3 regions of the Pseudoduganella sp. SL102 genome follow, and region 1 is predicted to be linked to each of the others. Evidence: predicted binding sites of a transcription regulator. Region 1 holds the regulator's gene; each other region holds the start of a gene.
What was found. Region 1 encodes sigma-54, which starts transcription at its own class of promoters, with help from an activator protein. Its sites were predicted from a motif close to TGGCANGNAANCTGCTTT; they were not measured.

Region 2: the regulator sigma-54 is predicted to act here: its motif matches at 3,984-4,001, upstream of OU994_RS08070 (DUF2126 domain-containing protein).
Region 3: the regulator sigma-54 is predicted to act here: its motif matches at 6,796-6,813, upstream of OU994_RS06840 (PEP-CTERM sorting domain-containing protein).

The regions. Positions count from the first base shown of each region.
Region 1 covers NZ_CP115554.1:975,532-986,001, reverse strand. Annotated here, with positions in the region: gene OU994_RS04195 (sodium:proton antiporter) at 1-1,227, shown strand, start outside; gene rapZ (RNase adapter RapZ) at 1,268-2,131, shown strand; gene OU994_RS04185 (amidohydrolase family protein) at 2,685-3,701, opposite strand; gene OU994_RS04180 (enoyl-CoA hydratase/isomerase family protein) at 3,709-4,791, opposite strand; gene hpf (ribosome hibernation-promoting factor, HPF/YfiA family) at 4,963-5,319, opposite strand; gene OU994_RS04170 (RNA polymerase factor sigma-54) at 5,460-6,935, opposite strand; gene lptB (LPS export ABC transporter ATP-binding protein) at 6,974-7,735, opposite strand; gene lptA (lipopolysaccharide transport periplasmic protein LptA) at 7,736-8,326, opposite strand; gene lptC (LPS export ABC transporter periplasmic protein LptC) at 8,367-8,960, opposite strand; gene OU994_RS04150 (HAD family hydrolase) at 9,200-9,739, opposite strand; gene OU994_RS04145 (SIS domain-containing protein) at 9,739-10,470, opposite strand, start outside.
Region 2 covers NZ_CP115554.1:1,911,322-1,921,791, forward strand. Annotated here, with positions in the region: gene OU994_RS08065 (circularly permuted type 2 ATP-grasp protein) at 1-506, opposite strand, end outside; gene OU994_RS08070 (DUF2126 domain-containing protein) at 551-3,943, opposite strand; gene OU994_RS08075 (IS481 family transposase) at 4,156-5,292, opposite strand; gene OU994_RS08080 (circularly permuted type 2 ATP-grasp protein) at 5,619-7,031, shown strand; gene OU994_RS08085 (alpha-E domain-containing protein) at 7,033-7,986, shown strand; gene OU994_RS08090 (transglutaminase family protein) at 8,115-8,909, shown strand; gene OU994_RS08095 (putative zinc-binding metallopeptidase) at 8,892-9,974, opposite strand; gene OU994_RS08100 (DUF4265 domain-containing protein) at 10,160-10,470, shown strand, end outside.
Region 3 covers NZ_CP115554.1:1,583,227-1,593,696, forward strand. Annotated here, with positions in the region: gene OU994_RS06805 (D-alanine--D-alanine ligase) at 1-115, shown strand, start outside; gene OU994_RS06810 (cell division protein FtsQ/DivIB) at 122-886, shown strand; gene ftsA (cell division protein FtsA) at 977-2,209, shown strand; gene ftsZ (cell division protein FtsZ) at 2,370-3,578, shown strand; gene OU994_RS06825 (peroxiredoxin) at 3,836-4,339, shown strand; gene OU994_RS06830 (SET domain-containing protein) at 4,464-4,964, opposite strand; gene OU994_RS06835 (DMT family transporter) at 5,116-5,958, shown strand; gene OU994_RS06840 (PEP-CTERM sorting domain-containing protein) at 5,993-6,763, opposite strand; gene lpxC (UDP-3-O-acyl-N-acetylglucosamine deacetylase) at 6,959-7,891, shown strand; gene OU994_RS06850 (DciA family protein) at 7,924-8,409, opposite strand; gene secA (preprotein translocase subunit SecA) at 8,675-10,470, shown strand, end outside.

The DNA of each region.
Region 1 (10,470 bases):
ATCGGCTGCCTGATGCTGGCGCGCGGATTGTGGGGAACGCCGATCGCTCATCTCCCTTTCACGTCCGCGATGATCTACCTCGCCGTTGGCCTGGTGGTGGGGCCGCTCGGCCTGGGCATCCTGTCCTTCGATCCGCTCGCGGAAGCGCCGCTGCTCGAAGTCCTGACGGAAGTGGCCGTGCTGATCTCGCTGTTCTCGGCAGGCATCAAGATGCCCGTCCCCGTGACGATCCCGCGCTGGCTGCCGTCGATTCGCCTGGCCTGGCTGGCGATGGCGATATCGGTCTTGCTGATGACCCTGTTCGCGTATTACGTGCTGGACTTGCCGCTCGGCGCCGGCATTTTGCTCGGTGCGATACTGGCGCCCACCGATCCGGTGCTGGCGAGCGACGTGCAGCTGCGCCATGCCGGCGACAAGGATCCGGTGCGCTTTGCGCTCAGCTCCGAGGCCGGCATGAACGATGGCAGCGCCTTCCCGTTCGTGATGCTGGGGCTGGGCCTGCTCGGCTTGCATGACCTGGGACCGCATGGCCTGCACTGGCTTGGCATGGAGCTGCTGTGGGGCACCATCGGCGGCATCGCGATCGGTTGCGCGTGCGGGTCCGGCCTCGCGCGGCTGAGCCATGCGTTGCGCCGCTACCGGCCGCAGCACGAAGTGCTGGATGACCTGATGGGCCTGGGCCTGATCGCCGTGTCATATGGATTGACCGTCTCGGTGCAGGCATGGGGCTTCCTTGCCGTGTTCGCGGCCGGCGTGGCACTGCGCCAGACCGAGCTGACGCTGGCGGCGCGCTGCGGCAAGGCGATCATCACCGAAAATGGCGTCGAACCCGTGCAGGACACCATTTCCGCCAATTCGCTGCTGTTCAAGGAACACCTTGAGCGGCTGTCGGAACTGACCCTGGTCCTGCTGCTGGGCGGTGCCGCCGTGTACTGGCTCGACGACTGGCGCGGCTGGGCCACCGCGCTGTTCCTGTTCGCGGTGGCGCGCCCCGCCAGCGTGCTGCTCACACTCGGCCGTGGCAGCACGCGGACACGCGTCATCATCGCCTGGTTCGGCGTGCGCGGCATCGGCTCGCTGTATTACCTGATGTATGCGATCACCCATGGCTTGCCGGAGCCGCTGGCGCGCAGCCTGATCAGCATTACGGTCGCTGTCATCATGCTGTCGATCGTTGTCCACGGTACCAGCGTGACGCCGCTGCTCGATCGTTTCTGGCGGCGCTGAGACCGTCCGTCCCCCTGCCGTTTTAAGGTATCATGCGCCCATGCGCATCGTCCTCATTACCGGCATTTCCGGCTCGGGCAAATCGGTGGCCCTGAACGTCCTCGAAGACACCGGCTATTACTGTGTAGATAACCTGCCGCCAGCCCTGCTGGCAAACCTCGTTGCCACGCTGGCCGAGGATGGCACCGCGGCGCTGGCCGTGGCCGTCGACGCCCGCAGCGCGGCCTCGCTCTCCAGCCTGCCGGGCGACGTGCGCAAGCTGCGCGAACTGGGGCACGACGTGAAGATCATGTTCCTCACGGCGAGCACCCATTCGCTGGTGGCCCGCTTCTCGGAAACCCGCCGCAGCCACCCGCTGTCGCACGAACTCCATCCGGGCAAGAATCCGGCCGCGCGCCGCACGCTGATCGAATGCATCGGCGAGGAGCGCGAGCGCCTGTCCGCGATCGAGCAGCTGGGCCACGTGATCGACACGTCGGAAATTTCCGCCAACAAGCTGCGCGCCTGGATCAAGGAGCTGGTCGAAAGCGAGAATGCGCCGCTGACACTGTTCTTCGAATCGTTCGCCTTCAAGGTGGGCGTGCCGCAGGACGCGGACTTCGTATTCGACGTGCGCGCGATTCCCAACCCGTATTACGACCTGTCGCTGCGCCCGCTGAACGGCCGCGACGCGCCCGTGATCGCCTTCCTCGATGCACAGCCGAGCGCCGAGGAAATGTTCGGCGACATCCGCGGGTTCATCGAAAAATGGCTGCCCGCATTCAAGACGGACAACCGCAGCTACCTGACGGTGGCCATCGGCTGCACCGGCGGCCAGCACCGCTCCGTCTACATGGCCGAGCGCCTTGCACGGCATTTCAATGCGAGCGAGCGTGTGGTGCTGCGGCATCGCGAACAGCATTAGGCGATGCGAAGGAGTGTGCGCTTGCAAGCGCACACCGCTACACAGGCGCGGAATACATTCCGCGAATTCCCTGTTTCGCCATCGCGAGCAACACTAAGTCAGGCGATGCGAAGGAGTGTGCGCTTGCAAGCGCACACCGCTACACAGGCGCGGAATACATTCCGCGAATTCCCTGTTTCGCCATCGCGAGCAACACTAAGTCAGGCGATGCGAAGGAGTGTGCGCTTGCAAGCGCACACCGCTACACAGGCGCGGAATACATTCCGCGAATTCCCTGTTTCGCCATCGCGAGCAACACTAAGTCAGGCGATGCGAAGGAGTGTGCGCTTGCAAGCGCACACCGCTACACAGGCGCGGAATACATTCCGCGAATTCCCTGTTTCGCCATCGCGAGCAACACTAAGTCAGGCGATGCGAAGGAGTGTGCGCTTGCAAGCGCACACCGCTACACAGGCGCGGAATACATTCCGCGAATTCCCTGTTTCGCCACCGAGAACAGCACTAAGTCAGGCGACCCGAAGGAGTGTGCGCTTGCAGGCGCACACAAAAACAATCACCGCATATACGGCGCCACGTTCCCCGCGATCCGCTTGAATTCCGCCTCCGATAGCGGCAGTTGCCGGAACGCGGCCCAGCTTTCGCGCGGCCGCAGGTTCTTGCCGGCGGCCGCATCCGAGCCGAACAGGATCCGCTCGGTGCCGATCTGCCGGATGCGCTTCGCCAGCTGTTCCCGCTGGGGCGGGGTGATCTCCGGATTGGTCATCGTGGCAGCGTCGAACCACAGGCGTTTCGTGCGGGGATCGCGCGCTGCCACGGCGTCGGCCAGCACGCCCAGCGCTTCATCGGACGGCGGATCGCCGTAGCCGGGGCCGGTACCGGCCAGGTGCGCGACCTGCACCGTCACGTCCGGCGCGGCAGGCAACAGCTGCTCGAGGAAAATGCGCGCCTGCGCGGCGCCGTACGGACGGCGCTTGGAAATGGACGCCCGCATGTGCACGGCGATCGCCATTTTTTTCGCATTCGCCGCGGCGAATACCTGCCGCAGCCGCGCCACGTGTTCTGGCAACTCCAGCTGCACGTCCGAATTCCCGAAATGCAGTTTCAAGCCATGCTTCAGGTCGGGCAGCGCGGCGCAGCGCTCCAGTTCTTCCAGCGCATAGTCCTTCAGCGGGTTGATGCTGCAGAAAGCCAGCAGCCGGCCAGGATACAGCGCGGCCTGGGCGCCATTGAAGTCGTTCTCGGCGCGCACCTTCGCAAGCTCGTCCTCGATCTTGCGCGCCGGGCTTCCCCATACATAGGCGACGGACAGCAGCACGGCACGCCGGATGCCGGCGGTATCGAGCAGCGCAACCAGATCCTTCGCCGTGATCACCGAAGGCCCGCCGGCGCCGGTATCGAGCAGCCGCGCCATCGCCGGGCTGAACAGGTGCTGGTGGTGGTCCACCAGCGGAGCGTCCGCCGGCGGCGCCACGGCCTGCGGTGCGGCAACCGGTGCATCATGGGCCCATGCGGGCAGCGCAAGCACAGTGGCGGCGGCGGCAGGCAAAGCAAGGAAATCACGGCGTTTCATGGCAGGCTCACAGGTGGCGCAACGGATGGGCCCATGCGGGCCATGCGGGCTCGAAGAAGCGGGCCACGGTGTCATCGCTTACCTCCTCGAGCGATGGCGGATTCCAGCGGGGCGCATGGTCCTTGTCGATCGCCAGCGCACGCACGCCTTCGATGACTTCGCCATGTTCGAACGCACGGCGCACCAGGTTGCGCTCCATGCGCAGGCAATCGGCGATCCCCATCGTGGCGCCACGCCGCAGCATCTCGGCTGTCACGCACTGCATCAACGGGGAACGCCGCGCGATCGCGGCCAGTGCGTTCTGCGCGAACGGATGATCGTCGCGGCGCAGCGAAGCAACGATGCCGGCCACCGAGCGGTGCGCGAAATGGTCGTCGATCAGCGCACGGTGCGCCTGCAGCTCCGACGGCCCCGCCTCGCCGCGCAGCGGCCGGGCGAACATGGCGACCGCTTCGCGCAGCCCGGCACCCGCCGTGGAGCCGACCAGGTCGGCCAGCAGCGGCAGCTCGGCGGCAGGAACATAATGGTCGGCCAGCCCGCAGTACAGCGCATCGGCGGCGCCGATCGCCAGCGCCGTCAGCGCGAGATAAAGGCCCAGCTTGCCGGGCGCGCGCGACAGGAAATAACTGCCGCCCACGTCCGGGAACAGCCCGATGTTCACCTCGGGCATCGCCAGCCGGGTGCGGTCGGTTACCACGCGCACGCCGCATTGCGGGCCGCCCTGCGCAATGCCCATGCCGCCGCCCATCACCACGCCATCCATCATGGCCACGTACGGCTTCGGGAAGCAGTGCACCAGGTAGTTCAGCGCATATTCCTCGGTGAAGAAATCCTCGACCTGGGCGCTGCCGCCCTGCGGAGTGGCACGGCCGGCGGCATGGAAGAAGCGGATGTCGCCGCCGGCGCACAGCGCCTTGTCGGTGCTGCTGCGGATGACTACGGCCGCGATGTCATCGTCGTCGCGCCAGGCCAGCAACGCGCCGGTGATCGCCCGGATCATGTCGAGTGACAGCGAGTTCAATGTCCTGGGCCGGTCGAGCGTGATGAAGCCGGTGCCGTTACGCACCTTGGTATGGACGTGGTCGGTCATGGTGTCTCGCATCGTTGTCGTTATTGGCCTCATTCTAGCCATGGATGCGGCGTGTGTGGCGTAAACCTTGGACCCGGACGTAACAAAGGGCGCATCGCGCGCCCTTCTGTTGTAGCGGTTGCAGCGGTAGCAGAACTGGAGCAGTTCTGCCACCGCGCCCTGCGTCCGTCGTTATGCGGGCGATGCGGGGATCTCGGCCTCGCTCAGGTGCTTGATGGTTTCGTGGTTGTGGTTCTGCACTTTATCCTTGTGCTTCATGACCTGGCGGTCCAGCTTGTCGATCAGCGTATCGATGGCCGCATACAGATCCTGGGCGACGCTTTCAACGAATACGGTCTTGCCCGACATGCGCAGATTAATTTCGGCTTTCTGTCTTTTCTCTTTCTCGGTGAGATTATCTACACTCAGGATCACACTTACATCGATCAGCTGATCGAAATGGCGTCTAACGCGTTCCAGCTTGTTCTGCACATACTCGCGAATGGCAGGGGTAACGTCGATATGGTGTCCACTGATGGTCAGATTCATACACACACTCCTAAAGAAGATATAACAGGTTCGTGCGTTATCCGCCAAAACAGGCAAGGCGGCGCAGAGGAACCCAAGCACTACCAGGATTTGCCGCAAGGGCTTGCAAAGGGGTTTGCAAATGCGCTTGCAACGAACTGCTATAGCGATTTGCGGAGGCTGACCGGGGGGATTTTCAATGCTTCGCGATATTTGGCAACAGTGCGTCGCGCAATCACCATGCCTTGTTCACCCAGCATGTCCGCAATCTTACTGTCGGATAAAGGGTTCTTCGGGTCTTCGGCTCCTGTGAATTGCACGATCAGCGCCCGGATCGCAGTCGAGGATGCTTCCCCGCCAGCTTCGGTTGCAACGTGGCTGCCAAAAAAGTACTTCAACTCAAACATGCCATGCGGCGTCAGCATATATTTTTGAGTTGTTACCCGAGAGATAGTACTCTCGTGTAGACCCAGTGTATCAGCTATTTCACGCAACACAAGGGGTCTCATTGCCACCGCGCCATGCGAGAAAAAGTTCTTCTGCCGTTCGACGATGGCCTGGGCCACGCGGAGGATCGTGTCGAAGCGCTGGCGCATATTCTTGATCAGCCACTTTGCTTCTTGCAGCTGTGCATTCATCTGCGTCTCGCCCTTGCCCTGCTTGAGCAGGCTGGCGTACAGCGCATTGACACGCAGGCGGGGCATCACGTCGTTGTTCAACGTGACGATCCAGCCGTTGCGCCCCCGCTTTACCACCACATCCGGTACCACGTAGTCTGACACGTCGGCCGCGAAGGCGGCGCCCGGATGCGGGTTGCATTGGCGGATCACGGCCTGTGCTTCACGCAGGTCTTCGTCGTCGCAGTCGAGCGCCTTCTTGAGCTTGTTGAAGTCGCGCTGGGCAAACCACTGCAAGTGTTTTTCAACGATGCACAGCGCCATGCGCCGCGTTACCAGCGGCACGCCGGGCATGCGCCGGATCTGCAGCGCCAGGCACTCGGAAGCGTTGCGCGCGCCAATGCCCGGCGGGTCGAAGCTCTGCAGCAGGTTGAGCGCGGTGCGCAATTCTCCGATCTCGATTTCCAGCTCTTCCGGCATGCGCTCGTGGATCTCTTCCAGGCTTTCCTCGAGGTAGCCGTTATCGTCGAGCGCATCGATGATCAGTTCCACCAGGCCCCGGTCGCGCGCCTCCAGCACGGTCACGCGCATCTGCTCCATCAGGTGCTCGCGCAGGCTGCGGTGGCTGGCTTCCAGCTGGGGGCGGGCATCGTCGTCGTCCGGCCCCTTGCCGCTGCCGGCGCTGCTCCAGTCGGTATCGCCGGTGCCGGCATCGAGGCCTACGCCCTCGCCGCCATCGAACGGCTCGGGTTCCGGCGCGGCGGGCGCATCCTGCGGCGGCCCGCCTTCCGGTGGCGCCTCGCCGGCCCCTTGCGTCGTGTTGATCGCGCCATCGGCCAGCAAGCGCACCGAGCGGTCGAGAGGATCGTCGAGCCGCTCCAGCAGCGGGTTATCGGTCAGCAGCTGTTCCAGTTCCTGGTGCAGCTCCAGCGTGGACAATTGCAGCAGCCGGATCGACTGCTGCAGTTGCGGCGTCAGCGCGAGGTGCTGGGAAGTGCGCAGTTGCAAGGACTGTTTCATGGCTGATTAGGAGCTGGTTGAGGTCTGGTCAAGGCCGCTCACATGCGGAAATGTTCACCCAGATAGACACGACGTACGGACTCGTCGGCGATGATGTCGTCGGGCCGGCCGGAAGCCAGCACACTGCCCTGGTTGATGATATACGCCCGGTCGCAGATGCCCAGCGTTTCCCGCACGTTGTGATCCGTGATCAATACGCCGATGCTGCGCTCCTTCAGGAAACGCACGATGCGCTGGATCTCGATCACGGCGATCGGGTCGACGCCGGCAAACGGCTCGTCCAGCAGCACGAAGCGGGGATTGGTTGCCAGCGCGCGGGCGATCTCCACCCGGCGCCGTTCACCGCCGGACAGCGACAGCGCCGTGTTCTCGCGCAGCTTCTCGATCTGCAGGTCGGCCAGCAGCGCGTTCAGCCGCTCGTCGATCTCCGCCCTGGTGAGCGCCTTGCCGTTTACCTTCTGGATCTCCAGCACGGCACGGATGTTTTCTTCCACGGTCAGCTTGCGGAACACCGACGCCTCCTGCGGCAGGTACGACAGGCCGAGGGTGGCACGCTTGTGGATCGGCAGGGTGGAAATGTCGGTGCCATCGAGGTCGATGGTGCCGGCATCGGACGCCACCAGGCCCACGATCATGTAGAACGACGTGGTCTTGCCGGCACCGTTCGGCCCCAGCAGGCCGACCACTTCGCCGCATGCCACCTGCAACGACACGTCATGCACCACCTGGCGCTTGCCATAGCTCTTTTGCAGGCCGCGCACGATCAGCGTGCTGCTGCAATTTTCCTGCGCCTGCGCCATTTAATTCCCCGCTGCCGGCGCGGCCGGCGATTGGGTGGCGGAAGGCGCCGGGCTCGGCGGCGCGGTGCGCTTGGGCTGGATCACCATCGTGCCGCGGCCGGCACCCGGCTTGTCGGCCCCGGTGCTGGTATTGCGCACGCTGAAGAACTCGCGGCGGCTGTCGTAGGAAATGAATTCGCCCTCCACCTCGTCGCTCGGCTTGTTGCCTTCCAGGCGACGGATCTTGGCCTTCGAATACATCTTCACCAGCTCGGCCTTTTCATCGTATTCGATGCGGTCGGCCTCGCCTTCCATCCACTGGTCGCCCTCGCCGTCGCGCTTCTGGCGGAACGCGACCTTCTTGCCGCCGCCGGTCAGCGTGGCCAGCTGGTAGCCCTCCGGCGAATAGGTGACCACGGCCTTGTCGGCCTTCATCCGCAGCGTGCCGCGCGTCAGCGTCACGTCGCCGGTGAAGGTGTACACCTGCTTGACGTCGTCCGCGTCGAGGCGGCCGTAATTGATCTCGGTAGGCTTGTACGAATCGGCCTTCTCGGCGGCGGCATAGCCCGCCGCGCCCAGCAGCACGAGGGCCGCCATCATGAGTTTCTTCATCTTCGATTCCTGTACGCTGTTCGTCTCGATGTTCGTTTGTTCATTGCCGCGCCCGCGGCGGATACACGATGGTGCCGCGGCCCAGTTGCACCTGGCGCGTGGCATTGTTGGCCTGCATGCCGATGCCGGTGGCGGTGGCGCCGCCGCTTTCCATGCGCACCGGCAGGTCGGTTTCCATGCGGTCTTCCTCCGGGTAGATGACCAGCTTCTCGGTAACCATGTGCATGTCGCGCGTGGTGGGCGACGCGGCACGGTGGATGTCCACGTCCTTCGTCAGCGTGACGCGTGTGTTGTCCTGGTCGACCCGGGCATGCCGGGCGCGGATATCCATCGGCGGCTTGTCGCCCGACAGGCTGCGCACCACCGGATTGTCGATCTCCGACGAGTCGTCGGACGGACGGTGCGTCAGCCTGTCGCCCGAAACGATGTAGCTGGGCTGGCCGGTTTCCGTCATGCGCACGTAGGAAAAGCGCTCGACGATGTTGTCCGGCTCGTCGACCTTGATGCCGGCGGCCATGTCCTCGCCGGCCCGGTTCATCAGCTCGAGCAGCCAGAACGAGCCCAGCGCGCCGAGCAGCGCGAGTATCATGCCGATCGACAGCCGGTAGCGGTGTGCGGTTCGCTGGTTGCGCATGGCTTCTCCGTTATCTTCCTGTCATTTCATGTCCGTCTTGCAGGCCCGTCTTCAAGGCCTGCTTCTCTGCCCCACCGCCGTTGGATCAAGCGTACCTGACTCATCGAAAGCGCATGCATTCACCCCAACAGCGAAGGGCCGGGGTCAGACCCGCCGGGTCTGACCCCGGAATTTGCACCTGGGGTGGGCTTACCCGAACGACATTGCGCTTCCCGGGCCCGTATCCCCTGCCTCACTTCTCACCCGAGAAACTGGGCCATCACGCGGTCGTAGCTGCCCTGGGCGCGCATCACGAATTCGCAGATCTCGCGCACCGCGCCGTGGCCGCCGCGGTGTTCGGTCACGTGATGGACCCGCGACAGCACTTCCGGCCGCGCATTCGGCACCGCCACCGCGAAACCGGCGCGCGACAGGATCGGGATGTCGACCACGTCGTCGCCGATGAAGGCCACCTGCTCCTCGGTAAGGTTCAGCTGGTCCAGCAGCGCCTTGAACGGCGTGAGCTTGTCGTGGCCACCCTGGTGCACGAACTCGATCGCCAGGTCCCTGGCGCGGGCCGCCACCTGCGGCGAACGCCGCGCGCTGATGATCCCCGTCAGCACACCCGACTCCTGCAGCAGCTTGATGCCCAGGCCATCCTGCACGTTGAAGGTCTTGAACGCCTCCCCCTCGGCACCGTAGTGCAGGCCGCCATCGGTCAGCACGCCGTCGACATCGAAAATGAACAGCTTGACCTTCGCGGCCCGTTCGAGGTTGGCCACGTCGACAGGAATACTCATCAGATCACCTTTGCGCGGGTCAGGTCATGGATGTGCAGCGCGCCGACCAGCTTGCCATCGTCGTCGACCACCAGCATCTGGTTGATGCGGTACTCTTCCATGATGGCCACCGCGTCGACGGCCAGTTTTTCCGGCCCGATGGTACGCGGATCGGCATGCATCACGTCGCCGATGACGACCTTGCCGAAATCCTGCACCTTGTCGATCATGCGGCGCAGGTCGCCGTCGGTGAACACGCCCACCGGCCGGTATTGTGCATCGACCACGGCCGTCATGCCCATGCCCTTCTGCGTGATCTGCATCAGCGCATCCGGCAAACGGGTATCGGCCGCCACGGCGGGGATCGCATCGCCCTGGCGCATGACATCGCGCACGTGCGTCAGCAGGCGGCGGCCCAGCGCGCCGCCCGGATGCGAGCGGGCAAAGTCCTCTTCCTTGAAGCCGCGCAGGTCCAGCAGCGCCACGGCGATCGCATCGCCCAGCGCCAGCGTGACGGTGGTCGACGCCGTCGGTGCCAGGTTCATCGGGCAGGCTTCCTTCGCCACGGAAACGTCCAGGTGCACGTCCGCCAGTTTCGCCAGGCTCGACTCCGGCTTGCCCGTCATCGAGATCACCGTGCCGCCCATGCGCTTGACCACCGGCAGGATGGCCATCAGCTCGCTGCTTTCACCGGAATACGAGATGGCGATGAACGCGTCGTCCGGCGTCACCATGCCCAGGTCGCCATGCGC
Region 2 (10,470 bases), 940 kb from region 1:
TCGGCCAGCACCCACCAGCGGCCGTCCGGCGCGCGCGCCAGGTCCACCGCGTAGAAGTGCAGGGCGATGTCGTCGTGATGGCCCATGCCGTGGCACGGGCGCAGGAAGCCGGCGTGGCCGTGCACCAGCGCCGGCGGCAGCAGGCCTTCGCGCAGCATCTCCTGCGGGCCATAGACGTCGCCGAGGATTTTATTGAGCAGCCGGGCGCGCTGGATCACGGCCGCCTCGATGCCGGCCCATTCCTCGTGCGGCAGGATCAGCGGCAGCACGTTCAAATCCCACGGCCGTTGCAGGCCGTCGGCATCGGCGCGCACGTTGTACGTCACGCCATTTTCACGCACTTGGCGCTGCACCATTTCGTGGCGCTGGCGCATCATGTCCGGCGGTTCGTGCTCCAGGCTGTCGAGCATGGCGCGCCAGTGCGCGCGCGGCACGCCGGCCGCGTCGAGCATTTCATCGAAACCATCTGGCGCTGAAAGATAAGACTCAAGGAGGTTATTGGACATGTCGCACGGCAGCTTTACTTTCCATCAGGAACTGAAACAGTAGATCAATCTGCCTGCCAGCGCAAATCCAATGTCATCGGGAAGCTGGGATTCCGTTCCTCTTTTCGCACAGTCATCGGCCCCGGTGTGTGGCCGTGCGGCCAGAAGCGCGCGAAACGGCGTGCCTCGGCGGCGTTGGCGTTCACCGGCGAACCCACTTCGTTGCGCCCGCCCGGATGCACCACGTGATAGGTGCAACCGCCGATCGCGCGCCCGCTCCAGGTGTCGACCAGGTCGAAGGTGAGCGGCGCCTGCACGCGGATGGTCGGGTGCAGCGCCGACCACGGGCTCCAGGCGCGGAAGCGCACCCCTGCCACATACTCGCCCGGAATGCCGGTGGGGTGCAATGGCAACATGCGGCCATTGCAGGCGATCACGTGGCGGCCGTTGGTCAGCCCGCGCACCAGCAGCTGCATCCGCTCCACGGACGAATCGACATAGCGCGCGGTGCCGCCCGCGCTGACTTCCTCGCCCAGCACGTTCCACGGCTCGATCGCCTGGCGCAGCTCCATTTCCACGCCTTCGTAGACCACGGTGCCGAAGCGGGGGAAGCGGAATTCGATGAACGGCTCGAACCAGTGGTCCTCGAATTCATAGCCGTGCGCGCGCAGGTCGCGGGCCACGTCGCGGATATCCTGGGCGACGAAATGCGGCAGCATCCAGCGGTCGTGCAGCGCCACGCCCCAGTTCACCAGCTTGGCCTGGTACGGTTCGCGCCAGAAGCGCGCGACGAGGGCGCGCAGCAGCAACATTTGCAAAAGGCTCATGCGCTCGTGTGGCGGCATCTCGAAGGCGCGGAATTCCACCAGGCCCAGGCGGCCGGTGGGGCCGTCCGGCGAGTACAGCTTGTCGATGGAGAATTCGGCGCGGTGCGTGTTGCCCGTCAGGTCCACCAGCAGGTTGCGCAGCAGGCGGTCGACGATCCACGGCTTGTCGCCTTCGTGCAACGTCGGCAGCACCTGGTCCATTTGCTGGAAGGCGATCGCCAGTTCATACAGGTTGTCGTCGCGCGCTTCGTCCACGCGCGGCGCCTGGCTGGTCGGCCCGATAAACGTGCCCGAGAACAGGTACGACAGGGCGGGGTGGTTCTGCCAGTAGGTGATCAGGCTTTTCAGCAGGTCTGGCCGGCGCAGCATCGGGCTGTCTTCGGCGGTGGCGCCGCCCAGGGTGGCGTGGTTGCCGCCGCCGGTGCCGGTGTGGCGGCCGTCGAGCATGAATTTCTCGGTGCCCAGCCGCGTCAGGCGGGCTTCCTGGTACAGGGTCGACACGTTATAAACCAGTTCGTTCCAGCTGGCCGCCGGGTGGATGTTCACCTCGATCACGCCCGGATCGGGCGTTACGCTGAGCAGTTTTATTCGCGGGTCGCGCGGCGGTGCGTAGCCTTCGATGCGCAGCTTCATCGCCAGCTTGGCGGCGGTGCGTTCGACGGCGCTCACCAGCGCCAGGTAATCCTCGATGCGTTTAATAGGCGGCATGAACACGTACAGGCGGCCGGCGCGCACTTCGACGCACAGCGCGGTGTGGATCACGTCGCGCGGTGCCGGCTCGGCCGGTTCGGCCGGCTTGATGGGCCGGATGGGTTCGACGACCGGCCTTCCTGCCTTCGCGGTCGGCTTGTCCCCCGCCTTGCTGGCGGCCAGGCCCAGGATCGGCCGCTTTTCCTTTTCCTTCTTGCGTTCCTCGGCCGGAAGGGCGGAGCGTGACGCGAACGGGTCGACATCGAATTCCGGTTCGCGTTCTTCCGGCAGCACCCACGGCAGCGTGGCCAGCGGCAGGCGCAGGCCGATCGGCGAATCGCCTTCGATCAGGTACAGGTTCTCGCGCCGGATCGGCCATGGCGATGTTTGCCACACGGTGCCCAGCGTCGACGGATCGTAATCCTTCGCCTTCAGCGGCAGCACGTAGCCGGCCACCTCGCCCAAGCCGCGTTCCAGCAGGCGGGCCAGGCGGCGGCGCTCTTCCGGCGCGGTGAGGTCGGCGTCCAGAGGATCGAGGTTGCGCGGCAGTGCCTGTTCGCGCTGGGCTTGCAGCAGCACGTCCTCGTAGGCCGGGATGGCGCTGTTGGCGGGCAGGGCGAGGGACTTCACCAGTTCGGCGGTGAAGCGGCCGGCATCGTCGGGGCCATAGCCATCGTCGAGGTGTTCGTCCGAGAACAGCGTGGCGTCGAGCCACATCGGCTGGCCGTCGATGCGCCAGTAGATGTTGAGGGCCCAGCGCGGCAGTGGTTCGCCCGGGTACCACTTGCCCTGGCCGTAGTGCAGCATGCCGCCCGGCGCAAAGTGGTTCTTCAGGCGGTGCATCAGGTTGCCCGCCAGCTCGCGCTTCTTGTCGCCGTGGGCCAGGGTGTTCCATTCGGGGCCGTCCATGTCGTCGATCGACACGAAGGTGGGTTCGCCGCCCTGGGTCAGGCGCACGTCCTGCCGCTTCAGGTCCGCATCGACCTGCTGGCCGAGGCGGTCGATCTTCTGCCAGTCCGCCTCGGTGTACGGTTTCGTCACGCGCGGGTCTTCGTGGATGCGCGTGATCGTCATCTCGTGGAAGAAGGTGACTTCGGCCTTGTCCGTGTAACCCGAGACCGGGGCCGCGGACGACGGCAGTGCCGTACAGGCCAGCGGGATGTGGCCCTCGCTGGCCAGCATGCCGGACGTGGGATCGAGCCCGATCCAGCCGGCGCCGGGGATGTACACCTCGGTCCATGCGTGCAGGTCCGTAAAGTCGACGTCGGTGCCGCTGGGGCCGTCGAGCGCTTCCTGGTCGGCGCGCAGCTGGATCAGGTAGCCGGACACGAAACGCGCCGCCAGCCCCATCTCGCGCAGGATCTGCACCAACAGCCAGCCGGTGTCGCGGCACGAGCCGGAGCGCTTCTGCAGCGTTTCATCGGGCGCCTGCACGCCGGGTTCCATGCGCAGCAGGTAGGCGATGTCGCGCTGCAGGCGCTGGTTGACGGCCACCAGGAAATCGTTGGTGCCCATCGGCTTGCCCAGCAGGTCGCGGCGGGCCGCCGTTACCCATTCCATCACCAGCGGGCTGGAGGGTTCCGTCTGCAGGTAGGCGCTCAGTTCGGCCGTGAGTTGCGGCGGGTAGGCGAACGGGAAGGTTTCCGCGTACTTCTCGACGAAGAAGTCGAACGGGTTGATGACGGTCATGTCGGCCACCAGGTCGACCGTGAAGTCGAGCGTGTCCGATTTTTCGGGGAACACAAAGCGGCCGATGTAGTTGCCGTACGGGTCCTGCTGCCAGTTGATGAAGTGCTCCTGCGGTTGCACCGTCAGCGAGTAGGACAGGATCGGCGTGCGCGCATGGGGCGCCGGGCGCAGGCGCACTTCATGGGGGGAGAGGCCGACCGGGCGGTCATAGCGGTAACTGGTCTTGTGGTGCAGCGCGATACGGATAGCCATGCGGGACTGCCTTTCGAAATGGGCGCGATGTGGGGGTGATGAAGCATGATTCGTACCTGCTATAAATGCAACTGTTGGATGGTGCTGAAACCAACGGCTACTCGTGTTTTCACCCCAACGGCAGAGTGCTGGGGTCAGACCCGCCGGGTGTATGGTCGGGGGACATAGGTAACACATGTCGGGAGACATGGGTTACACATCATGGACCTATGTTACGACGGATTCTGGAGGTCTATCTCCCGAACTTTATGTTTGCAGAAGAAGACCTCCAGTAGACCGTCGGTGCAAGTTGGACGGATCGCCACAGATTCAGCATGCAGGCCTTCGCCGACGAAGTAGCGGTGATGGCCGTAGGAGAGGTAGCCGTTCTTGTCGACCTTCCTGATCTGGTCATCGGGGAGGTATTCGACAGGTGGCAGGACCGATGGAAAGGACCTGCCGCTACACCGGTACCTGCTAATCGGTGGCTGCTGATTGAGCGATTGGTGAGGTCGTACAGCGTTATAGATCTCGCGCCAAGCATCGAACGCGCTCTGACACTGAGCAAGCGAGCCGTAGCCTCTTCGCCCTATTACCTCAAGTTTCAAGGTTCGATGGAAACGCTCATCCTTACCTTGAGTCTGCGGATGGTTTGGCCTGCTGTGGCCCACAGCAATACCCAGCCGTGCCAGCCATACCTCAAGCTTTGTCAGTCCGATGAGACCTGTGCTGCCCCATGGCGGGCCGTTGTCGGCGGTGAAGCGAGCAGGCATTCCGTAACGCTCAAATGTCGACTGCAATGCCGTGCGCACAGTGGCGTAGCGTTCGTTACCGCAAGCAGCGATACATAGGCTAAATCGCGAGTGGTCATCTAAAATTGTCAGCGGATGACACCGACCCGCAGCTGTGTCTGTCAGTGCAAAGTGTCCTTTGAAGTCCATCTGCCAAAGGTCATTGGGCAACTCATGCTCAAAGCGCTTGAACACGACGCTCTGACTAATCGGCACGCCAAGAACCTGGCACTCATGGCGCTGCAAGATCGCATGAACGGTGCTGTGATGGGGCCGCTTGACCGTATCCGGCAGTAGCGCGCAAAGCTTGCGAGCTCCCCAGTACGGGTACTCAAAATGCAACGCCAGAACTTGCATCTCAAGCTCACCGTCAGCGGTGCAGGGCGAACAATGCGGCTGCCGTGAGCGATCCTGCAGGCCCCCTTCGCCTTCAGCATGATAACGCTCCAACCACTTGTAAGCAGTCTTGCGGCTGATGCCAAATCGGCGGCAAAGCTCAGCGATGTTTGCCGAAGCGCTCAGTACGAGCAGCACGAATTCCAGTCGGGATGACATAGAGGTGGACTCCTTCCAAGGCATTGCACGCTCCCGTTAATGGATGTGCAATGATCATAAAAGGTGTTACCTATGTCTCCCGACAGATGTTACCCATGTGTCCCGACAAAACACCCGCCGGGTCTGACCCCGGATTTCGCACTTGGGTGCAAGGAGACTGTCCCCGGCTTTTTAAAGTGTTCCGGGAATGCTGGCAAAAACCGGGGTCAGTCCTCTAACGAAGCTAATGGCGAGCACTGATGCAATCACTTACCGGGGACAGACCCCTGCGGCTCGACCGCAAGCATTGCATCCGACATCTGAACCCTGGCACGTTTCTTGATAGCACTTTGGCTACGAGGAGGAATTCGATGCCGAACTTTTACGACGAAATGTATTCCACCGAGGCCAGCGTGCGCCCCCACTACCAGGCGTTCGCCCAGTGGCTGGCGGAGCAGCCACCCGGCCTGATCGACCAGAAGCGCACCGAAGCGGAGCTCATCTTCCAGCGCGTGGGCATCACGTTCGCCGTGTATGGCGACACGGCCGGCAAGGAGCGGCTGATCCCGTTCGATATCATCCCGCGCGTGATCCACGCCGCCGAATGGGCCACGCTGCAGGCCGGCCTGGTGCAGCGGGTGACGGCGCTGAACCGCTTCCTGCACGATGTCTATCACGACCAGGAAATCCTCAAGGCGGGCGTCATACCGCGCGAGCAGGTGTTGAACAACGCCCAGTACCGCCCGGCCATGCAGGGCATCGACGTCCCCGCCAGCATCTACGCGCACATCGCCGGCGTCGATATCGTGCGGGCCGGCGAGGGCGAGTTCTACGTCCTGGAAGACAACCTGCGGGTACCGTCCGGCGTCTCCTACATGCTGGAAAACCGCAAGATGATGATGCGGCTGTTCCCCGCGCTGTTCGCCAGCAACCGGGTGGCGCCGGTCGACCATTATCCCGACCTGCTGCTCGACAACCTGCGCACCGTGGCGCCGTACGACAGCGCCGATCCGACCGTGGTGGTGCTTACGCCCGGCATGCACAATTCAGCCTATTTCGAGCACGCTTTCCTGGCCCAGCAGATGGGCGTCTCGCTGGTGCAGGGGCAGGACTTGTACGTGAAGAATGAAACCGTCTACATGCGCACCACGCGTGGCGCGCGGAAGGTCGACGTCATCTACCGCCGCATCGACGACGACTACCTCGATCCCCGCGCATTCCGCCCCGAGTCCACGCTGGGCGTGCCCGGCCTGATGGACGTGGTGCGCGCCGGCCGGGTGGGCCTGGCCAACGCCATCGGCACCGGCGTGGCCGACGACAAGTCGATCTACCCGTTCGTGCCGGACATGATCGAGTTTTATCTCGGCGAGAAGCCGATCCTCAACAACGTGCCCACCTACCAGTGCAGGAAGAAGGACGACCTGGCGTATACGCTGGCGAACCTGCCGGAGCTGGTGGTCAAGGAAGTGCACGGGGCCGGCGGCTACGGCATGCTGGTCGGCCCGGCCGCGACGAGCGCCGAGATCGAGGCGTTCCGCGAGCGGCTGGTGGCCAACCCGGCGGGCTACATCGCCCAGCCCACGCTGGCGCTGTCGGCCTGCCCGACCTATGTGGAGTCGGGCGTCGCGCCGCGGCATATCGATTTGCGCCCGTTCGTCCTGTCGGGCAAGACGGTGACGATGGTGCCGGGCGGGCTGACCCGCGTGGCGCTGCGCGAAGGCTCGCTGGTGGTGAATTCGTCGCAGGGCGGCGGCACCAAGGACACCTGGATACTGGAGAACTGACATGTTGAGCCGCACCGCAGATCATTTGTTCTGGATGGCCCGCTACACCGAACGGGCGGAAAACACGGCCCGCATGCTCGACGTGCGCGTGCAGTATTCGCTGATGCCGCAAACGGCGCTGGCCGCCCAGCAGGGCTGGCGCACCATGTTGGGTGTCTCGGAATTGGAACAGCAGTTCGATGCCAAGTATTCCGCGCTGACCCAGAAGGAGGTCATCGACTTCATGGTGCGCGATCCGGACAATCCTTCCTCGATCGCCAGTTGCCTGACCGCGGCGCGCGAGAATGCCCGGGCCGTGCGCGGCACCCTCACCACCGAAGTGTGGGAAACCGAGAACACCACCTGGATCGAGCTGCAGCAGCATCTCAGGAGCCGCATGTTCGAATCGCACCCCGGCCAGTTCCTGGAGTGGGTGAAACACCGCTCGCACCTGTCGCGCGGGGTCACGCTGGGCACCATGTTCCAGGATGGGGCGTTCAACTTCATCCGCCTCGGCACCTTCCTGGAGCGGGCCGACAACACGGCGCGCATCCTCGACGTGAAATTCCGCTTCCTCGATTCCGATGCGATCAAGGCGGGGCCGCAGGGCGAGTTCTATTACCTGGCGGCGCTGCTGCGCTCCGTGTCCGCGTTTGAAACGTACCGCAAGGTCTATCGCGATGCCATCACGCCGTCGCGCGTGGCCGCGCTGCTGATCCTGGAAGAGAAGATGCCGCGCTCCCTGGTGGCCTGCATGGCCGCCGTGGTGGCGAACCTGCAGGAAATCAGCAACGAGGTGTCGCAGGAAACCGAGCGGCTGGCCGGCAAGCTGCATGCAAAGGTGCGGCTGGCGGTGATCGACGACATCCTGGAAGAAGGCCTGCATGATTTCCTGACGTCGTTCCTGGCGTCGATCGAGGAAATCGGCAACGGCATCGGCAGCGATTTCCTGGTGCCGGCGGAGGACCACGCTTGAGGTGTCGGCCTGCCTGCGGGATGTCACACTTCTGCACCAGAACATGACGCACCGCACCAAAATGGTAATATTTGCAACTCTCGCGCCTTATTGGTGCGCTTATGCCGACAAGTGAAAGCGAGCCCGACATGTTGTTGCGCACCCGTTGCAACCTGAGTTTCATCCTTGCCGAGCCGACGCCGTTCATCCTGATCCTGCGCCCCCGCAGCGACGCAAACCAGTGGGTGGCGCATCAAAGCTATAACCTCGCCCCCGGCGTGCCGGCGGTGGAATTTGCCGATGCCTACGGCAACCTGTGCCAGCGCCTGGTGGCGCCGCCCGGGGCATTTTCGATCTACACCTCGGCCGACGTGATGACAGCTGCGACGATCGAGGTTGCACCCGGGGCGCCGTTCGTCGAAGTGCAGCATTTGCCGGACGAGGTGCTCACTTACCTGCTGCCAAGCCGCTACTGCGAATCCGAGCTGTTCCTGGACATGGCCACCGAGATCGTTGCCGGCGCCGCGCCCGGATACGACCAGGTGGCCCGCATCACCGAATGGGTGCGCGACTCGGTGCGCTTCAATCCGGCATCGCCCTACAGCCACATGGCGGCGTCCGACGTCAACGAGCGGCGCGAGGGTGTCTGCCGCGACCTGGCGCACCTGGGCATCGCCTTGTGCCGCAGCCTGTGCATCCCGGCGCGCATCGTGGCCGGCTACCTGCACGGACTGCAACCAATGGACTTGCACGCATGGTTCGAGGCTTACGTGGGCGGGCGCTGGTACACCTTCGATCCGACCCAGGCGGGCCCGCGCGGCGGCCGCGTGACGATCGCCCGCGGCCACGACGCCGCCAACGTGGCGATTTTCAGCCAGTTCGGGCCGCCGCTGGAACGCCAGGACATGGAGGTGTCCGTCGATCTCCTAGATGGGGCGCTTTGAGGCGCGCGGCCGCTGGGCACGCACCACCTTGTGCACGAACTCCAGCTTTTCCAGCACCGGCGTGCTGAGTTTAAACGGATACGAATCGGGCATGCCGATGCTGCGGTTCAGGCTGTTGAGCACGTAGGTGAGGGCGAACCAGTCGCTCAGGGTGTCCTCGAACGAGGCAACCTTGGTGGGCGGCGCGGTGATGTCCAGCGACGGTTCGAGCGGTTTGGTCGGATGCAGCGACAGGCCGCAGGCGTGCGCCGTTTCCAGCGTGTCCATCATGTGCAGGTAGTGGGCCCAGGTTTCCGCCCAGTCTTCCCACGGGTGCGAGCTGGCGTAGCTGCTCACGAAGCGCGACTCCCAGTCTTCCACGGGGCCTTCGGCGTAGTGGCGCTTCAGGCTTTCGCCGTAATCCTGGCGCTCGTCGCCGAACAGGGCGCGGAAGCCGTCGATGAATTCGCTGTCGACGACCAGCCGGTCGAAATAATAATGCCCGCTTTCGTGGCGGAAGTGCCCCAGCAGGGTGCGGTAGCGTTCATGCATCTGCTCGCGCGTGCGTTCGCGTTCGGCGGGATCGGCTTCGGCGATGTTCAGGGTGATGACCCCGTTGGCATGGCCGGTCATCACGCACTGGTCGGTGACGCCGTCTTCCAGGAACTGGAACGCCAGGCCCGTTTCCGGTTCCTCTTCTTTTGAAGCGGGCGTGAGGTTCAGCGTGGCCAGTGAGAACAGCAGGCGGCGCTTGGCGGTTTCAAGCCGGGCCCACAATACGTGGTTCTTCTCCGACGACAGAGCCGGAATCACGACGGTCAGCTGGCACGACGCGCACAGCTCGTGGGGATCGTCCGCGGGCAGCATCCAGTTGCAGACGTTGTGCTCGACATAGTTGCCGCATTTTTTATACAGCTTGCCTTCGTCGATGCGGTTCAGGCTGCGCCAGTGGCCATCCTCGGTTTCCTCGAAACTGTTGATGCTTCGCGTGGCGGGCTGGTAGCCCAGCGTGCTGTCGCAGTTGAAGCACAGGGTGTTCTCAAAGAAGACTTGTTGCGAGCATTTGTCGCAATGGAACGTTTTCATGGGACAGGACCGATACGAATGAGGTTGAATTGCGGATATTGACAATCTAGCAGTAAATGCTGTTGCGTTTCGGTCGTGTCGGACAACGCCTCATATCGTGCGCGGGGTCGCGCATCCTGTAAGCTCGGCGTTGGCACCCATGGCCAGCTTGGCGATGGAATGCCTTAACTGAAGGGGAAGCTGTCATGCACCATGTGGACGAAGATGGGACGACACTGATCGCGCTGTTCGTGGCGATGCGGGAAAACGGGCCGGTATGCGAAGAGATACCGGCACAGAGCCTCGGCGGCAACCAGTATGAGTTGCTGTCATCGCCCGGGCTGGCGCTGAACCTTGCGCGGGGCGATATCGTGGAAATCAAAAGCGGCACGGCACCGGCCACGGTGGTGCGGCGCGGCGGCAACTTCTGTATCCAGATCTATGCCGACGAACTCGCCGCGGGGCATGTCGCGGAACTTCGGGAAAACGTCGGCGAGAAACTGCATGGCACGCTGGA
Region 3 (10,470 bases), 610 kb from region 1:
GCCCGGCATGACGAGCCATTCGCTGGTGCCGATGGCGGCACGCGCCGAAGGCATGTCGTACGAAGCGCTGTGCGTGGAAATCCTGCGCACCGCGCGCCTGAAGATCAAGGGATAAAGAGCAATGTGGCACGACGCGAAAGCCTTGAACGCAACCGCCAGCGGCATCGTCGCGCTGGTGTTTGCCGTTTGCGTCGCCGCCGGTATCTGGTGGATCGCGCACCGGCCGATCTTCGACCTGCGCACGATCCGCGTCGAGGCGATGGAACGGGCCGAACTGCGCCACGTGAACCTGCTGACGCTGAAGAACGGCACGCAGGGCCGCATCCCCGGCAACTTCTTCACGGCCAACCTGGAACAGGTGCGCCAGGTGTTCGAGGCGGTGCCCTGGGTGCGGCGCGCCACGGTGCGGCGCGAATGGCCGAACCAGCTGATCGTGGAAGTGGAGGAACACGAGGCGCTGGGTACCTGGGGCGAGGATGGCCGGCTGCTGTCGGTGAAGGGCGATGTATTCACGGCCAACCTGGCCGAGGCGGAAGAAGATCACGAGCTGCCGCAGTTCTCCGGACCGGACGGCAGCGAGAAGGAAGTACTGTCGCGCTACGCCGAGCTGCGCAAGTGGTTCGCGCCGGCCAGGCTGGTGCCGGCCGGCCTGTCGCTGTCGAGCCGTTATGCGTGGACAGTGACGCTGGACAACGGCGCGAGCGTGGCGCTGGGCCGCGAGCAGACGCCGACGATGCTGAAGGACCGCGTGGCGCGGCTGGTGTCGGTGTGGCCGCAGCTGGCCGCGCGCGTGCCGGACATCGAGACGATCGACATGCGCTACCAGAACGGACTGGCGCTGTCGGCGGCGGGGCTGAAGATCCCGGCCGAAAAAGTAAAGAAATAGCGAACAAAAAAGCGAACAAGAAAACTAACAAAAAACGAACAACAGGCCGCGGAAGGCCCGGTAGAGCGAAACGAATTTAACGAGCAAATAATGACAAAAGACGCGAAAAACCTGATCGTCGGCCTCGACATCGGCACCTCGAAGGTGGTGGCCGTGGTGGCCGAGGTGATGGGCGATGGCCGCCATGAAGTGATCGGGCTGGGGCAGCACGAATCGAAGGGCCTGAAGAAGGGCGTGGTGGTCAACATCGAAGCGACCGTGGAATCCATCCAGCGCGCCCTCGAGGAGGCCGAGCTGATGGCCGACTGCAAGATCCGCAACGTGTACGCGGGTATCGCGGGCAGCCATATCCGCAGCTTCAATTCGAGCGGCATGGTGGCGATCAAGGAAAAGGAAGTCACGGCCACCGATGTGGCGCGCGTCATTGAAACGGCGAAGGCCGTTAACATTCCCACCGATCAGCAGCTGCTGCACACGGTGCCGCAGGAATTCATCGTCGACAGCCAGGAAGACGTGCGCGAGCCGATCGGCATGAGCGGCATCCGGCTGGAAGTGAAAGTACATATCGTCACGGGCGCGGTGAGCGCCGTGCAGAATATCGTCAAGTGCGTGCGGCGTTGCGGACTCGAGGTCTCGGACCTGATCCTGCAGCCGATGGCATCCGCGGATGCCGTGCTCACGCCGGACGAAAAAGAATTAGGTGTAGTGCTGATCGATATCGGCGGCGGCACCACCGACGTTGCAGTGTTCTCGGACGGCGCGATCCGCCATACGGCAGTGATCCCGATCGCCGGTGACCAGATCACCAACGACATAGCGATGGCCTTGCGAACCCCCACCTCCGAAGCGGAAGAAATCAAGATCCGCTACGGGGTGGCAAAACAGGTGCTGGCGGATCCGGGGGAACACCTGGAAGTGCCGGGCCTGGGCGACCGCGGCCCCCGCAATCTGTCCCGCCAGGCGCTGGCTGCAGTCATCGAGCCGCGCGTGGAGGAATTGTTCGCCATGGTGCACCAGGTCGTGCGCGAGTCCGGATACGAGGGCGTGCTCTCGTCCGGCATCGTGCTGACCGGCGGCTCCTCGATCATGCCCGGCATGGTTGAAATGGCGGAGGACATCTTCCTGAAACCGGCACGCCTCGGCACGCCGGATTATCGCGGCCAGCTGGCCGACGTGGTGCGCAGCCCCCGCTACGCCACCGTGCTCGGTCTTCTGCTGGAAGCGAAGAAGCAGTATTTGCGCGGGCATATCGTGACGCGCCAGGACGGGTCCGTGAAGGCGGTCTGGCAACGCATGAAGGAATGGTTCCTCGGTAATTTCTGAGGGTGGGTGCCGGGTACGCAGGCCACCGCTTGATGGCCTGCGATGCACCCAAAACGGTAACAACAGGGTAAACTATTTTTATATATACGCGGTCTTCACCCCCAGCTTCTACCGATATGAAGGCTGGCGCTTGAAGGGCGCTCTCAACTAGGAGCACATCATGGAGTTCGATATGGTCGATAACGCATCACTGGGAACGGTGATCAAGGTGGTCGGTGTTGGCGGCGCGGGCGGTAACGCGGTGCAGCACATGATCAACAAGGGCATGAGCGGCGTGGAATTCATCGCCGCCAATACGGATGCCCAGGCGTTGTCGGCTTCCAAGGCCGACAACATCATCCAGATCGGCGAGACCGGCCTGGGCGCGGGCATGAAGCCCGACGTCGGCCGCAAGCTGGCCGAGGAATCGCGCGCGCGCATCGAGGATGCGCTGCGCGGCGCGCACATGGTGTTCATCGCCGCGGGCATGGGCGGCGGCACCGGCACCGGCGCCGCGCCGATCGTCGCGGAAGTGGCGAAATCGCTGGGCGCGCTGACGGTGGCGGTGGTGTCGAAGCCGTTCTCGCACGAAGGCCAGAAGTGCATGGAAATCGCCGATGAAGGCCTGGAGCAGCTGTCGCAGAACGTCGACTCGCTGATCGTGATCCTGAACGAGAAGCTCGAAGAGATCTACGAAGACGAGTCGCTGATCGAATGGCTGCAGCATGCCGACGATGTGCTGAACAACGCGGTGGCCGGCATCGCCGAGATCATCAACGTGCCGGGTCACATCAACGTCGACTTCAACGACGTGAAGACGATCATGGGCGAGCAGGGCAAGGCGATGATGGGTACCGCCACCGCCGCCGGCGTGGACCGCGCTCGCATCGCCGCCGAACAGGCCGTGGCATCGCCGCTGCTCGATGGCATCGACCTGTCCGGCGCGCGCGGCGTGCTGGTCAACGTGACCGCCAGCCGCAGCCTGAAGGGCAAGGAAATCAAGGAGGTGATGGCCGCGGTGCGCGCCTTCGCCGCGCCGGACGCATCGATCGCACAGGGCATCGCCTATGACGATTCGATGGGCGATTCGATCCGCGTGACCGTGGTGGCGACGGGCCTGGGCAAGAACAAGAAGCACGTGCAGCTGGTACCGCAGCAGATGCTGCGCACGGGCACCCACAACAACCCGCTGAACCCGCAGGCCGGCCTGGCCGGCGCCGCCGCATCGGTGTCGATGGGCATCGGTGCCGCCGGTGGCCACAGCTTCGAAGGCAAGCGCGAGCCGGCCGTATGGCGCCGCGAATCGGCTTCCGAGCAGGTGCGCGCGATGGAAAAGAACGGCATGGAAACCTACGATATCCCGGCATTCCTGCGCAAGCAGGCCGACTGATGTTGTAATGCGGCGGCGTGCCCGCAAGGGTGCCGCCGTGCCGGCCTACGTGAGAGGGGCCGGCCCTTTCGAGCGGCTTCGCTCGCGCTCTGGCATACTTGCCGGAGCTGCCGCCTGGTGCAGTGCACCTTGGGCGGCTTTTTTTTTGCCTGTGCGGCTTTTTTGTTTGCGTGGCTGGGCTCATCTGTACCCCCAGGTTTCGCTGTTGGGGTACTGCAGGGGAGCCCCTGCGCGCAACGGTTTACAAGGAGATCACCATGACCATCAAGATCGGCGACAAACTGCCGGAAGGCACCCTGTCCGAATTCATCGAAGTCGAAACCGAAGGCTGCTCGCTGGGCCCGAACACGTTCAACGTGCAGGAACTGGCTGCCGGCAAGAAGATCGCCATCTTCGGCCTGCCGGGCGCCTACACGCCGACCTGCTCGGCCAAGCATGTTCCCGGCTTCGTCCAGCACGCCGAGGCCTTCAAGGCCAAGGGCGTGGACGAGATCTGGTGCGTCTCGGTCAACGACGCCTTCGTGATGGGCGCCTGGGGCCGCGAACAGAAAGCCACCGGCATCGTGCGCATGATGGCCGATGGTAACGCCGCGTTCGCGAAAGCACTGGGCCTGGACGCCGACTTCTCGAAGTTCGGCATGGGTACCCGCTCGCAGCGCTACTCGATGCTGGTCGAGGACGGCGTCGTCACGCAGCTGAACATCGAGCAGGGCGGCAAGTTCGAGGTGTCGAACGCGGAGACGCTGCTGGGTCAGCTGTAACGCGGTAGCAACACCGGCCGGGTTATCCCGGCCATCGGCGCAGGTGGCAATTGCCGCGATCACGCGGCGGCCGTGTGAATCCTGGCTATCGAAAGTCAGCTCAGGCGGTAAATTCCGCGGATACTCAGCCAGCCGCCTTCTTGCCCCGGCTGCGCTTCTTCGGCGCCAGCATGATCCCCGTGCAGTTCGGCGCGCCGCAATGGCAGGCGAACGCCTTCTTCACCGCGGGGGTATGGCGCTCGTCGTAGATGAGGCCATAGTTGTAGCGCAGCTCCTCGCCTTTTTCAATGTCGCACAGCGCGTGGATGAATACGCGGTCGTCTTCCTCCATGGCCTCGCAGTTCGGGTCGCACGAGTGATTGATGAAGCGCGACTCGTTGCCGCCGGCGCCGCCATCGATCAGCAGGCCGTTATTGAGCGTGAAGAAGAACGTATGGTTGATCGGGCCGCCCTTTTCGGCGGTGCGCCGGCAGGTCTCGTCCCAATCCACGATCTCGCCGGTATATTCGATGATCCGGGTACCGGCCGGGATCGCGCGGCGGGCGAAGACGCCCTTGCCGTGGATCGGCGAATCGTGCACTTCGAACAGGGCGGAAGTTTTCGGTTTGGCAGTGGACGTGGTCATTCGAATATCATACCGCTTTGATAGTGTGCTTGCTCGTATCGCGCGCGTGCCGCGAGCGGGCCCGATCCGGCGGCTACAATGTGCGCCCCCAATCCCCACGGAATGCCCTTTGAAACAGAACGCCAAGGAAAACCTGCACAGCATTTACGCGATGGTCACGGCCGTCGCGATGTTCTCCATCATGGATACGGCGATGAAGCTGCTCGCCGCCCATTACCCGGCCATGCAGGTGACGGTGCTGCGCGCGTTTTCATCGATGCCGCTGGTGTGCGCGTACGTGGCATACCGGGGCGGGTTCCACGGCATCTTCAAGGTGAACTGGCCGTTGCAGCTGCTGCGCGGTGCGCTGGGCATCGGCATGCTGACGCTGTTTGCGTATGGCCTGAAGTCGCTGCCGCTGTCGGAAACCTATTCCGTGTTCTTCATCGCGCCCGCGCTGATCACGGCGCTGTCGGTGTTCATCCTGAAGGAGCGGGTGGACGGCATGCAGTGGCTGGCCATCGGCGTGGGCCTGGTCGGCGTGCTGGTGGTGCTGCGGCCCGAGGGCACCAGCTTCATTTCCGTTGCCGGACTGGCGATCCTCGGTTCGGCGGCCTGCTATGCGGTATCGGCGATCGCCAGCCGGATGCTGTCGCGCACGGATTCTAACGAGAAGATCATGTTCTGGCTGCTGGTGATGATCGGTGCCGGCTCGCTGCCGCTGGCGTTGCCGTCCTGGGTGGCGCTGCGCTGGGAGGACTGGCCGGTGATCGCCACGCTGGCCCTGTCCGGCTTTTTCGGCCAGCTGGCGATCACCAAGGCATTCAGCATGGGCAAGGCATCGATCGTGGCGCCGTTCGAGTACACCGCGCTGGCCTGGGGCGTGGCGATCGACTGGGCGTTGTGGAGCACGCTGCCGGATGGCTGGACCCTGGTGGGCGCGGCGATCATCATCGGCAGCGGCATCTACCTGGTGCGGCGCGAGGCGGTGCACAGCGAGGCCGAGCACCCGTAGTGTGGCGAATGTGGCGAATCAAGAATTCATCGAATCAACGACTTGATGATTTAACCACTGGGACACGCCGCCGGTTCGGGCGCCGGTGTGCGAGGCCCAGTCCGCCGAGGCCCAGCGCCACCAGCGCCAGGCTGTCCGGCTCCGGCACGACGCCGAACTGGGCTTCGATGCCGACCATGTCGACGCCCATGTTCAGGAACAGCTGGTTGTCCGTTTCGGCGAAGCGCAACTGGAACGTACCGCCACCGGCTACCAGGCTGGTAATGTCGTGTGTGTAGCCGATCCATGGATTCGGATTCGAGATCGGCGTGCCGTCGATTCCCAGGTAGAAGGTGCGCAGCACGCCCGTCCCCGTGTCGAACGCTCCGGCGCTCCCGGTCAACAGGTCGACACGGCCGAACTGCGCCGGCATGCCTGTATGGTCGAGTACGCCGTCATTGGGCAAGAACGGTGCGTAGCTGTTGACGAACATGGAGTAGTTCAGCATGACCGACGTCGCGTTCGGTGCCACGGTGAACGATTGCGTCAGCGCATGCGTGCCGGGGCCGAACTGGTCGCTCAGCGCATAGTATTGGCCTTGCAGCGGCCCCACCGTGACATTGCCTGATCCACCGCCGGATTCGCCTGCGACGGTGTCCGTATCGGCGGCCCAGGTGCCGCTGCCGTTGGGCAGGTCGGTGACCGTCCAGAAGGGCAGGCCGAGCCCCAGTTCGAAGTTGCCATTGCGAATCAACGGTATGGCGGACGCCGCTTGGCTGATGACGGCAAGCATGGCGGTGCAGGTGAGAAGCGCTAGCGGTTTCATGATGTTCTCCGGTGGATGAGCGTGTCCAAGGCATTGCAAACGCCATGCCATTGTTGAGCCGCAGAGTGAACGGCCGGCGCGGCACGCTTTCCGTGTAAATGGCGCCGACGCTTCGCTTGTTGTATTGGTCATATCGCACGGTTGGCGGCTGGTCGGTCCAGAACGCCAGCAGCGGAATGCCGATATAATCGTGAAATGAAACAACGTACGATCAAAGAACAAGTCCGCACCACCGGTGTCGGCGTGCACTCCGGGACCAAGGTCGAACTGACCCTGCGCCCGGCCCCGCCCGACACGGGCATCGTCTTCGCCCGCGTGGACCTGGTGCCGCCCGTGGTGTTCCCGGTCGGCCCCCTGGAAATCGGCGATACCCGCATGGCGACCGTGATGATTCGCGATGGCGCCCGTGTGTCGACGATCGAGCACCTGATGTCGGCCTGCGCGGGCCTGGGCATCGACAACCTCTATATCGACGTGACCGCCGAGGAAATCCCCATCATGGATGGCTCGGCGTCGTCGTTCGTCTACCTGCTGCAGCAGGCCGGCCTCGCCGAGCAGGAAGTACCGAAGAAATTCATCCGCATCAAGAAGCCGATCGAGGTGCGCGAAGGGCAGGGCGCCAGCGAGAAGTGGGCGCGGCTGGTGCCGCACAACGGCTTCAAGCTGGACTTCTTCATTGAATTCAACCACCCGGCCGTCGATGGCACGGCGCAGCGCGCGCAGATCGACTTCGGCAGCCAGTCGTATATCCAGGCGGTGGCGCGGGCGCGCACGTTCGGCTTCATGCAGGACGTGGAAATGCTGCGCGGGATCGGGCTGGCGCGCGGCGGTTCGCTGGAAAACGCGATCGTGATGGATGAGTACCGCATCCTGAATCCGGACGGCCTGCGCTACGACGATGAATTCGTGCGCCACAAGATCCTCGATGCGATCGGCGACCTGTACGTGATCGGCCACCCGCTGATCTGCGCGTACGAGGCGCACAAGTCCGGCCACGCGCTGAACAACAAGCTGCTGCGCGAACTGCTGGCCAATCCGGATGCGTATGAATTCGTCAGCTACGATTCGGCCGACCAGGCGCCGCCGTCGTATGCGCGGCAGCTCGAGCAGGAATGGGCGTATAACTAAGTAGCCGGGCAAGCAAGCCGGCGGCTTCGCTGCTACCGGCGATGTGCCACCAGGTTCTTCAGCGCCGCGATCAGCGTGGCGTTCTGCTTGGTCGGCTCCAGCGTCTCGGACAGCCGGGCGAACGAATCCACCCCCACTTCGGGAATGACGAGCTGGCGCCGCTCCACGGGCGGCGCCGCCATGGCCTTCATCATCTGCACCTTCAGGCGGATGTTGTCGATCTGCCACCCCTTGGTCGACAGCGCTTCTTGCAGTTTTGGCAATTGCTGTTTAAGCTTGGCGGCAACCGATGCGTTCGGTGTCGACAGCACCAGCTGGCCGGCCTCGAACGACAGGATGTCGCAGAAATTGAAGGCGGCCGGCAGGACTTTCGCGCAGTCCTGCTGCAACTTCGCCATGCGCTGCACGGCCGGCAGCAACGCGGCAAGGCGGTCGTCGCGGCGCAGGAAGTCGGTGGCTTCGACCGCCGTCCGGTTCCGGCGGGTCTGGTCGAAGGCATTGAAGGAGTTGAATCGCATGCGCGAAACATAGCATAGCCGCGCCGTGCATGCAGCACCGGCGGCGTGGCGGCGGGTGCATGCGATGCCGGACAGGAGCCGGGCGCACTGCACGGGAAGCTGCAGGGTGAGCTGTAAAGCGAACGGCAAGTTCCCCTGAGGCTATTGTCTTTCCGGCAGCCATCCCCATGTACCCCCGTGCTAAAATCATGGTCTTTTGCCACAGGCTTTGGGCGAGGTCGCGAAGCGAGCTTTTTTTAAACGGCGTTTATTCAAGAATTCAAGCATGTCCTTACTGACCGCGATTTTCGGCAGCCGTAACCAGCGGCTGCTCAAGCAGTACCAAAAAACCGTCAAAGCAATCAACGCTCTCGAACCCGAGTACGAAAAGCTGTCGGACGCCGAATTGCAGGCCAAGACGCCCGCCTTCAAGGAACGCGTGGCAGCCGGCGAGGCGCTGGACGACTTGCTGGTGGAAGCCTTCGCCGTCTGCCGCGAAGCGTCCAAGCGCGTCTTCAAGATGCGCCACTTCGACGTGCAGCTGCTCGGCGGCATGGTGCTGCATTACGGGAAAATCGCCGAGATGCGCACCGGTGAAGGCAAGACGCTGACGGCAACCCTGCCGGCCTACCTGAATGCGCTGTCCGGCAAGGGCGTGCACATCGTGACCGTCAACGATTACCTGGCCCAGCGCGACGCCGAAACCATGGGCAAGCTGTATCGCTGGCTGGGCCTGACCACGGGTGTCAACCTGGGGCAGATGGAGCACTCGGTCAAGCAGCAGGCCTATGCGTCGGACATCACGTACGGCACCAACAACGAATTCGGTTTCGACTACCTGCGCGACAACATGGTGTTCGACATCCGCGACCGGGTGCAGCGCGGCCTGAATTACGCGATCGTCGACGAAGTCGACTCGATCCTGATCGACGAGGCCCGTACGCCGCTGATCATTTCCGGCCAGGCCGAGAACCACACGGACCTGTACCACAAGATCAATGAAGTGCCCAAGCTGCTGACCCTGCAGATCGGCGAGGAAAAGCCGGACGGCAAGGGCAATGTCGAAGTGCCGGGCGACTATACGAAGGACGAGAAAGCGCACCAGGTGCTGCTGACCGAAGCCGGCCACGAGAAGGCCGAGGCGATCCTGACGAAAATGGGCCTGCTGCCGGAAGGCGCCTCGCTGTACGACTCCGCCAACATCACGCTGGTGCACCACCTGTATGCCGCGCTGCGCGCGCATGCGCTGTACCACAAGGACCAGCACTACGTGGTGCAGAACGGCGAAGTGGTGATCGTCGACGAATTCACCGGCCGCATGATGACGGGCCGCCGCTGGTCCGACGGCCTGCACCAGGCGGTCGAGGCGAAGGAAGGCGTGAAGATCCAGAACGAGAACCAGACGCTGGCCTCGATCACGTTCCAGAACTACTTCCGCATGTACACCAAGCTGTCCGGCATGACCGGTACCGCCGACACGGAAGCATTCGAATTCCAGGACATCTACGGCCTGGAAACCGTGGTGATCCCGCCGAACCGCCCGTCCGCCCGCAAGGACAAGCAGGACCAGGTGTACAAGTCGGCCCAGGAAAAATACCAGGCCATGGTGACCGACATCCGCGATTGCTACGAGCGCGGCCAGCCGGTGCTGGTGGGTACCACGTCGATCGAGAATTCCGAGCTGCTGGCGTCGATCCTCGACAAGGCCAAGCTGCCGCACAACGTGCTGAACGCGAAACAGCACGCCCGCGAAGCGGAGATCATCGCGCAGGCCGGCTCGCCGAAAGCGATCACGATCGCCACCAACATGGCCGGCCGCGGTACCGACATCGTCCTGGGCGGCAATGTCGAGAACCAGATCAAGTTCCTGGAAGCCGATCCGAACCTGTCGGACGCCGAGAAGCAAGCGCGCGCGCAAACGCTGCGCGATGGCTGGCAGGCGCTGCACGAGCAGGTGGTGGCGGCCGGCGGCCTGCACATCATCGGCACCGAGCGCCACGAATCGCGCCGGGTCGACAACCAGCTGCGCGGCCGTTCCGGCCGCCAGGGCGACCCGGGCTCCTCGCGCTTCTACCTGTCGCT